3 regions of the Brochothrix sp. genome follow, and region 3 is predicted to be linked to each of the others. Evidence: riboswitches for the same ligand, from Rfam matches in the RefSeq annotation. Region 3 holds a riboswitch; each other region holds the start of a gene.
The links. Region 3 has a riboswitch for S-adenosylmethionine ahead of metK (methionine adenosyltransferase). Riboswitches for the same ligand answer to the same signal wherever they lie in the genome.
Positions count from the first base shown of each region.

Region 1: linked by a shared signal. The riboswitch ahead of IKV95_RS09790 (methionine ABC transporter ATP-binding protein) and the one ahead of metK (methionine adenosyltransferase) in region 3 are both predicted to bind S-adenosylmethionine.
Region 2: linked by a shared signal. The riboswitch ahead of IKV95_RS08440 (MetQ/NlpA family ABC transporter substrate-binding protein) and the one ahead of metK (methionine adenosyltransferase) in region 3 are both predicted to bind S-adenosylmethionine.

Region 1 covers NZ_JAFYUW010000148.1:10,527-13,809, forward strand. Annotated here, with positions in the region: gene IKV95_RS09780 (MetQ/NlpA family ABC transporter substrate-binding protein) at 1-221, opposite strand, end outside; gene IKV95_RS09785 (methionine ABC transporter permease) at 244-921, opposite strand; gene IKV95_RS09790 (methionine ABC transporter ATP-binding protein) at 918-1,940, opposite strand; SAM riboswitch class I at 2,034-2,140, opposite strand; gene IKV95_RS09795 (thioredoxin family protein) at 2,214-2,525, opposite strand; gene gcvH (glycine cleavage system protein GcvH) at 2,592-2,972, opposite strand; gene IKV95_RS09805 (arsenate reductase family protein) at 3,002-3,283, opposite strand, start outside.
Region 2 covers NZ_JAFYUW010000123.1:2,866-6,148, forward strand. Annotated here, with positions in the region: gene IKV95_RS08435 (methionine ABC transporter ATP-binding protein) at 1-1,007, opposite strand, end outside; gene IKV95_RS08440 (MetQ/NlpA family ABC transporter substrate-binding protein) at 1,035-1,850, opposite strand; SAM riboswitch class I at 1,933-2,044, opposite strand; gene IKV95_RS08445 (DUF2653 family protein) at 2,248-3,102, shown strand; gene IKV95_RS08450 (chromate transporter) at 3,239-3,283, shown strand, end outside.
Region 3 covers NZ_JAFYUW010000003.1:16,550-19,832, reverse strand. Annotated here, with positions in the region: gene IKV95_RS00150 (uracil-DNA glycosylase) at 1-614, opposite strand, end outside; gene metK (methionine adenosyltransferase) at 701-1,897, opposite strand; SAM riboswitch class I at 2,050-2,158, opposite strand; gene IKV95_RS00140 (NUDIX domain-containing protein) at 2,227-2,721, opposite strand; gene yidD (membrane protein insertion efficiency factor YidD) at 2,824-3,096, shown strand.

The DNA.
Region 1 (3,283 bases), on a different contig from region 3:
AGATTTTTGTTTGGTAAAATATAATCTTGGTATTTTTTAATTTCTAAATCAATGCCTTCTTTTTTAAGGATAGGTTTTGCTTTTTCTAGAATCTCTGCATGAGGAACGTTAGATGCCCCCACCACTAATTTTGTCTCTTTATCCTTTGCATCATTGCTGCCACAAGCTGCTAAAGTTAAAACGATTGCTGCTGTTAATAGTCCAAAAATAATTTTTTTCATAAGTTACTCTCCCTTTTATATGTTATCGTTTATCGATTTTGTTAGTGGCACGATCGCCAATAAATTGGATGATGAAAACTAAAATTAAAATAATGACTGTTGCGACGAATGTTACATCATTTTGAGAACGTTGAAAACCAGTGAAGTAAGCCATGTTTCCTAATCCACCTGCACCAACTACACCAGCCATTGCGGTATAACCAATTAATGAAATCGTCGTCACTGTCAAACCTGAAATAATTGCAGGAAGCGCTTCTGGCAATAGTACTTTACGAATGATCGTAAATGTACTGGCACCCATCGCACGACTTGCTTCTATTACACCTTTATCAATTTCTACAAAGGCAATTTCAACGAGACGAGCGTAAAATGGTGCTGCTGAAATAATTAAAGCTGGTAATGCACCAGCGGTTCCTATAACAGAACCTATCAAAACTTTTGTAAATGGCATGATAAGCACAATTAAAATAATGAATGGAATCGAACGGAAAATATTAACGAAAGCTGCTGATATACCATTGATACTTTTAATGATTAAATTGTCTTGATCACGTGTTAGGAATAGCAACAACGCGAGTAAAATACCGAGAACAAAAATAAATACAATTGAAATCACTGTCATAATAAGCGTTTCCTGCGTCGCGGTCCAAACTTCAGGCCATATTACATTAGGAAACCATTTTACTAATAAATCTTTCATGAACGAATCACTTCCATTCTAACGTCAATCTCTTCAAGGTACGCTTTTGTTTGTGTTATCTGTTCTTGTTCTGCAAAGATTTGGATAAATAAGAACCCATATGAACCATTTTGTGTTTGTGTGATTGACCCATGTAATATACTAATATCAAGGTTGAATTTTTTAGATAAATCGGTAATAATCGGTTGAGTTGCCTGTGAAGCATTAAACACGAGACGTGCTAACAACCCTGTTGGGTAAGTCTCAATAAGGAGTTGTTCCACCTCTTCAGTCGCTGTATCATCTGTTGCTTGTGAAACAAAACGACGAGTAATTTCTTGTTGTGGTGTTTGAAACACAGATAATACATCCCCTAATTCAACTACTTCTCCGCCTTCCATAACTGCTACACGATTACAAATTTTACGGATAACAGGCATCTCATGAGTAATCAAGATGATTGTAAGTCCCAGGCGCTTATTAATATCTGTCAGTAAATTTAAAACTTCGCTTGTTGTTTGTGGATCTAAAGCACTTGTAGCTTCATCGCAAAGTAACACATCAGGATCATTTGCTAAAGCTCTTGCAATACCAACACGTTGTTTCTGTCCCCCACTCAGTTGAGAAGGATATGATTTATCACGTCCATCCAAGCCTACAAGGTGAATGAGTTCTGCGACACGTCGTTCACGTTCAGCTTTCTTGACACCAGCAATTTCTAGTGGAAAAGCAATGTTTTCAGCTACTGTTCGTGACCATAATAAGTTAAAATGTTGGAAGATCATTCCAATTTTTTGTCGAGCTGCACGTAATGCTGCACCTTTGACATCAGAAATCATGACATCATTGATATGAATAGCACCTTGTGTCGGTGCTTCCAATCCATTAAACATTCTAATAAGAGTACTTTTACCCGCACCAGAATAACCAATGATTCCGAAGATTTCACCTTCATTAATTTCTAAATTAACGTCTTTAACTGCATTGACTGCACCATTTCGTGTTTCGAATGTTTTACTGACATTATCTAATTTAATCATTCACTTCAACCTCTCTTTAACCTTCTTTAAGCATAAAAAAACATCTTTCTGAAATTCAGAAAGATGTGAAACGTCTACAAAGGAATAGCCCGCTTCTCATCTTTCTAAGTAATCACTTACTTAGCTTGATTTAGCACCGTCCACTCTCATGGGGTTGCTGGGTTTCGTCGGGCAAGTCCCTCCACCACTCTTGATAAGAAATATCATATAAAGTTATACTTGTTAATAGTTATTATAGGCGGAATAATAGCACAAGTCAATTCCTTTTTTGCTTTAATTTCGAAGTTTTTCTAATCCTTCGTAAATACGAGTAACATTATCAATGGCAGATAACCTTTCACCCGCCATATCGTCACTAAAAACATAGATACTCGGCACACTTTTTATCTCATATTTAGCTATCACTTCTGGTAAATAATTGACATTCATTTTTACAATTTGCACTTCTGGCATTGCCGCTTCAGCAAAATGTAAATACCGTTCAACCAACTGGCACCCACCGCACATTGGTGTATAAAACAGCACCGCAAACGCACTTTTTGAAAGTATCGCCGCTTTAAATTCAGTCGTAGACCATTCTTTCATAATTATTAACTCCCTTAATATAAAAAAACGCAATGATGAACCTCATCATGCGTTTTTAATGACTAACTATTCTTTGATAAATGCTTCGTACTCTTCATAACTTAACAACGCATTATATTCTGCTTCATCTACATCTGTAAATTCAACAATCCAACCTTCGTTATAAGGATCTTGGTTAACTGTTTCTGGTTCATCTTCTAATTTTTCATTGACAGAAACAACTTTCCCACCAATAGGAGCATAGAGTTCAGAGACTGTTTTAACGGATTCAACACTACCAAATGAATCGCCTTTTGCTAAGACATCATCAACTTCTGGTACTTCAACAAAAACAATATCACCTAACTCATCTTGTGCATGTAATGAAATTCCCACAAAATAATTAGCACCGTCTTTTTTTACCCATTCGTGTTCTTCAGTGTACTTGAATGATTGATAATCTGTCATAATAAAAAACTCCCTTTATCTATTTATTTTTAGTTCCAATAATTCTCATAATTATCTTCTTTGAATCCAAGTGTTATTTTTTCATCATCAAAGGCTAATGGACGTTTAATCAACATGCCATCTGTTGCTAAAAGTGCAAAAATATCATCATCTGTCATTTGATCAACTTTATCTTTCAAACCCAGTTCACGGTATTTTTGTCCACTTGTGTTAAAAAAGCGTTTAATCGGTAGCTTACTTTTTTTGTAAACCTCTTTTAATTCAGATGCTGTGGGTGTATTTTCAACGATATTCACCGATTCGAAGGGCAC
Region 2 (3,283 bases), on a different contig from region 3:
CCTTCTTTCTTCACAATAATTCCTTGACCACTCAGATAATTAATTGCTGCAGTTACTTTGTCTGGTTCGCCCTCTAAATGAACCAGAAGATTGCCAACGGATTCATTTTTAAATTGATCAATTCCACCAGCAATGATATTAGGTACCACTCCAAAAGTAGTTGCTACATGTGCTAATGCTGGTTTAGTTGATGAAATACCAACAAAAGTACAATGGATAAGAACGCCTTCTTCTGGTAAAGTTTGCAAAAATTTAGCAGGCAATTTGTATTTTGCCGAATCTTGAACGAATGTTTTGGTAATAGTTGAACGCGGCTGTGTAAACACATCAACGACAGGCCCTTGTTCTACAATTTGTCCATCTTGCATCACCGCAACACGATCACACAAGCGCTGAATAACACTTAATTCATGCGTGATTAAAAAGATGGTTAGGCCTAGCTCCTGGTTTATTTCTAACAATAAATCAAGGATAGACTCTGTTGTGGTGGGATCAAGTGCACTTGTTGCTTCGTCGCTTAATAAAATTTCTGGTTCATGTGAAAGGGCACGTGCAATCGCTACACGTTGTTTTTGCCCACCAGATAATTGTGCAGGAAAAGCTGACGCTCGATCACTTAAACCAACGATCTCTAAGTATTTCTTAACGCGCTGTTGGATAAGATCTTTTGATAACCCTGCGAGTTTCAATGGAATAGCCACATTATCATATACAGTTGCAGTTGTAAGTAAATTGTAACCTTGAAAAATCATTCCGATTTTTTGACGTGTTTGTTGTAAGTCATTTTTATTTAAATCATTTAGTTTGATACCGTCAACAAAAACTTCACCCTCAGTCGGTGTTTCTAATAGATTGATACAACGTATGAGAGTACTTTTACCAGCGCCACTATAACCAATCACGCCATAAATTTCACCTTTATGAACACTTAAAGAAACGTCATCTAATGCGTTGATTGTTTTTTTGCCAACTTTATAATTTTTTGTAATATTTTTTAATTCAATCATACCTTATGCCTCCAGTAATACAGTCATTTACCAAGTTGGAACAACCGAACCTTTAAATTGTTTTGCGATAAATTCTTTCACATCATCAGATTGATAATACTTTTTAAGTTTTGCGACAATAGCATCATCTTTATTTTCGGTACGAACAACAAAGTAGTTAGGATATGGGTTTTTAACTAATGGCTCGTGGTAAATAGCATTATCTTTAATGTTAAGCCCAGCACCCATTGCAAAGTTTGTATTAATAGCAGCAACAGCTACTTCACCTAATTGAGCTGGAATTTGTGCAGCGTCAAGTTCAACAATTTGCAAATCAAGTTTATTTTCAACAACATCTTTTTTAGTTGTATTTTCGCCAGCGTTTTTATCAAGTTTAATGATGCCAGCTTTTTCAAAAAGTTGTAACGCACGCAATTCATTTGCAGGATCATTAGGAACAGCGATTTTATCACCTTTTTTGAGATCTTTTAAATCTTTAAGTTTATCTGAGTAGATACCAAGTGGAAATGCTACTGTGCTGAAAGCTTCCGTTATTTTAAAATCTTTTGATTTAACTTGGTTTTTTAAAAAGGGTAAAGTTTGGAAACTATTTGCATCTAATTCCCCTTGATCTAAAGCCGTATTGGGTGTGTTGTAATCACTAAATACTTTAAGTTTCACCGTTACGCCATCTTTTTTAGCAACTTTAGCAACTTCTTGCATGATTTGCTCATGGGGTCCACCCGTTACACCGACTGTAATTGTTTTATCATCAAGTGCTTTGCTACTGTTACCACAAGCAGTTAGAGTGAAAACTGCTACTAAAATAAAGATAAAGCCTACTGATTTTTTGATGTTATGCATAATGATTTCCCCCTAGGATATGTTTTGAAAAAAGATAATAAAAAAAACTTCTCTAAAAGAGAAGTTGGCAGTGGACATACTTCTCTCATCTATCACAATCTATGAAGATTGTGTTGGATTTAGCACCTCATCAAATTAAATTGACAGGTTGCCGGGTTTCATAGGGCCAGTCCCTCCACCACTCTGGATAAGAAATTTATTTAGTTTATTAAACTTTGATAAATATGAGTATAGCTATAAAAAGATAATAAGTCAATCTCTTTCGAATATTCAGTCAATAACAATTTAAAAAAAGTTACTAACTGTGTTTTTGATGATAACGGATACATATCTTTTGAGTCAGGTATAAAAAGATGGTAAAATAAAGTCAGACACAAAGAAATAGAGGGGGAAGATTTTGAAGAAATTAATAAGTATTATGATGGCCGTTGTTATTATGATGTCACCGGTAGGGACACAAGCTATTAACTTTGTCACACCTGACCAATATAAAACAACATCCGTTACAACTGTAAGTGCAAAAATGCGTGGTGGTGGATACCGTTCGAGCAATCGTTCATATAACACTAATAGCAATCGTGTGAAGAGTAACACAAACCGAACAAATACAAATCGTGCCGCTACAAATAAAGCTGTTACAGCGAATAAAGCACAAGCTAAAAGTCGTTTTGGTGGATTCCTAGGTGGGATGATGCTCGGAGGTTTAGCAGGAATGCTCTTTGGTGGTATGCTAGCAAATATGGGGGGTTTCGGAAATATCTTGGGAATGATTATTAATGTATTAGCGATTATTATTATTATTCGTTTAGTATTTATGATTATTTCACGTATACGTCAAAATAAAAAAGCGCAAGCAACAGCTGGTGGATACTCAGATAGTCGCCAAATGGATCGTGATCAAGACGTTCAAACTAATTATCAAAATGCTATGGGTGGTGGCGCTGCGACTGCAGAAGCTGAAACTGGTATTGTTTTAGATGAAGATAACATTTCAAACGCGGTAATTGACTTCTTCTCATACGAAAAACAAATTAATATGTATGAAATGCAAGTATCATTAACTTATGATGAGCGTCAAGGCTTTGGTGCTGATGTTCTTAATAAATCGGGCAGTGTTATTCAATCACTTGACCATTTCTCATTAGTTCAAGCTATTCGTTACTGGGCAGAAAAAGAAACTGACTTAAATCCTAATATGGGGATTAAACTTAATTTCTCTGAAGATAAAGGTATTACAGCAACTTTAAGCTAAAATAAAGTAAAAGAAAACGTCTCAAATGGATGTAAATATATCCGTTTGTGGCGTTTTTTGAATTCTTTAGATTCCTTTTATTTTAACAATGACAGTGCTAGAATAGACATACGAACAACTGATAGGAGTGCGATGTATGAAACAAAAAGATACAGAGTATAAAGATTTAATGATGATTATG
Region 3 (3,283 bases):
AAGGGTTTGCTTCCAAAAAAGCCACGATACGATGATAAAGGACTGGGATGAGGCGCTTCTATAATAAAATGACGCGACTGATCGATTCTTTGACTTTTTGTTTGTGCCGGTTTACCCCATAGAATAAAAACAATTGGCTTTTCACGCTGATTAAGTTCATCAATTAAACAATCTGTAAATGTTTCCCACCCTTGCTTTTTATGAGAATGAGCTTGGTGGGCTTGTACAGTAAGTACCGCATTTAATAACAATACACCTTGTTTTGCCCACGATTGCAAACTTCCATTTGTTGGTGTTGTAACCTTCAAATCATCTGCTAGTTCTTTATAAATGTTTCGTAAAGATGGTGGTAATGGCATTCCACTTTTCACTGAAAAACTCAGCCCTTCTGCCTGACCCGGTCCATGATAAGGGTCTTGTCCTAAAATGACCACACGCACGTCTTCATAGTTGGTTAGTGCTAAGGCGTTAAAAACCTCTTCTTTTGGTGGATAAATTGTTTTTGAAGCATATTCTTTTTCTAAAAAACGGGTGAGTTGTTTAAAATAATCTTTCGTCATTTCTTGCTCTAAAACGGTCTGCCAATAACCTGACAACTGCTGTTGCTCAAACATTTAACATCAGCTTCCTTTCGCTTTAAACATCAAAAATCTCTGACCACAACAACACTAAATCATGTGCGTGACAGAGATTTTAAATTTTATTTCAGTGCATCTTTCAACGCTGTAATACGATCTGTTTTCTCCCATGGTAAATCAAGATCTAAACGACCAAAGTGTCCGTAAGCTGCCGTTTGGCGGTAGATTGGACGACGAAGATCAAGCATTTTAATAATACCTGCTGGTCGTAAATCAAATGTTGCATTCACGGCATCGATTAACTCATCTTCAGAGTATGAACTTGTTCCGAAAGCATTAACTGAAATTGATACAGGTTTTGCGACACCAATTGCATAGGCAATTTGTACTTCTACCTTATCAGCCAAACCAGCTGCTACGATGTTTTTAGCAACGTAACGTGCAGCATAAGCACCTGAACGGTCAACTTTTGTAGCATCTTTCCCAGAAAAAGCACCACCACCGTGACGAGCATAACCACCGTAAGTGTCGACAATAATTTTACGTCCTGTTAAACCACAATCACCTTGTGGTCCACCGATAACGAATCGACCAGTCGGGTTGATGAAATATTTTGTTTCATCGTCAAGTAATTCTGCAGGAATCACTTCGTCAATAACGAGTTTACGCATATCTTCATGGATGGTTGATTGCTCTACATCAGGATGATGTTGAGTTGAAATAACAATGGTATCTACACGTGCAGGTGTACCATCTTCGTTATATTCAACCGTTACTTGTGTTTTTGAGTCTGGTCGTAAATAATCAACAATGTTTTCTTTACGCAATTTTGCAACGCGGCGTGCCAATGCATGTGCTAATGAAATCGGCAACGGCATCAATTCTTCTGTTTCGTTAGTTGCAAACCCAAACATCAAACCTTGATCGCCTGCTCCAATTGCATCAATATCTTCTTCAACAATTTCGCCATCACGACTCTCTAAAGCAACATCTACACCTTGTGCAATATCACTCGATTGTTCATCGATTGCTGTCAATACAGAACACGTTGACGCATCAAAGCCGTACTTCGCTCTTGTGTAACCAATCTCACGGATTGTTTGACGAACGACTGCAGGAATATCAACGTAAGTGCTCGTTGAAATTTCACCTGCGACTAAAACGATTCCTGTTGTTACTGTTGTTTCGCAGGCAACACGTGCCATTGGGTCTTTCTCTAAAATCGCATCCAAAATTGCATCTGAAATTTGATCTGCCATTTTGTCTGGATGTCCTTCACTTACAGATTCTGATGTGAAAAGACGACGGTTTTTTGTCATGTTAAATCCTCCATTTTTTATCATGCATCGATTTAGAAACGCTATAACCTCTTATGCAATCGTAAAAAAGTGGCAATAAACTGCATTAAAAAACCTTTTCTCACTAAAAAGAGAAAAGGTCATAATAGCATACTTATAGCTATACCTTTTTTCTCTTATCGCTCAAGATACCTTTGTATCTTGCCACAGGTTAGCACCTTACACCTTAGTGTAGGCTGCTGGGTTTCATAGGGCCAGTCCCTCAACCACTCTTGATAAGATTCATAATTGTTTCATCATGATATATTTTGATTATCTCAAACAAACCTTGTCTTGTCAATGAAATTAGACTAATGTTTGATGATTTCCTTCGCTTTATTCCAAAGTAATTCCATTCCGGCATCTTTCATATAAAAACTCAATGAAGAGGTCTCCAATTGAAGGTATTCTGCTTCTGTTAATAAGTGCACACCGCTCGTTTCATAGTCTTCAGGCAGTGGTGCTTCTTCGTATGTTGCCATCTCTATTAAAAAAGCGCGTTTAATCACTCGACCACGTTTTTTATCTTGAAACTCGTAATCAGCTAAAAAGGTCCATTTATCTTCACTTTTCAGATGCACACCTGTCTCTTCCCATAATTCACGGACAACAGCTTGCTCGACAGTTTCATCAGGATCTATTTTTCCTCCGGGAAACTCAATTCCACGAACGATATTTTCAGTCATAAGCCAATGACCTGTTTTAATGTAAGGTATCACTAAAATATCTTTCACATCAGTGCCTAATTGGTTTTTTTCGAAAGTCATTTGTACTTTTCCACCTGTTAAATCAGTATATTCTATCATAGTTCATTCCCCTTTTTCTTCAATCAGCAATCATATCTAGCGTCTTACACCGTATTTTAGTATACAATGGAGCTAGATGAATTAATTGAAAGGTTGATTGTTTTGAAACAGATATTATTGTTCCTTATTAAGTGTTATCGCAAGTTAATATCACCCTTGTTCCCACCTAGCTGTCGTTTTTATCCGACTTGTTCAACTTATGGATTAGAATCCATTGAAAAATTCGGTGCCTTTAAGGGTAGTTATCTTGCCATAAAACGAATACTTAAGTGCCATCCTTTTCATCCTGGCGGAGTTGACATGGTGCCAGATGAATTTTCACTCCGTACGAAAAAAGCACATGATCATCATTCGTGTGATCACACACATAAATAATTTCTACCACTGTTCATTATAACAAAGTTTTTTAAATGTGCTAATATTTGATTCTTTTTTTGTAAGAATAAAGCCTTTTTATAGCTTTACTTAGGTGTTATGGTAGTATCTCTTGTAAAGAAATAGGCGTAAGTGAAAATTTAATCCTATCATACAAAAAAAAGAGAGTGCAGGATTAATCTGCACT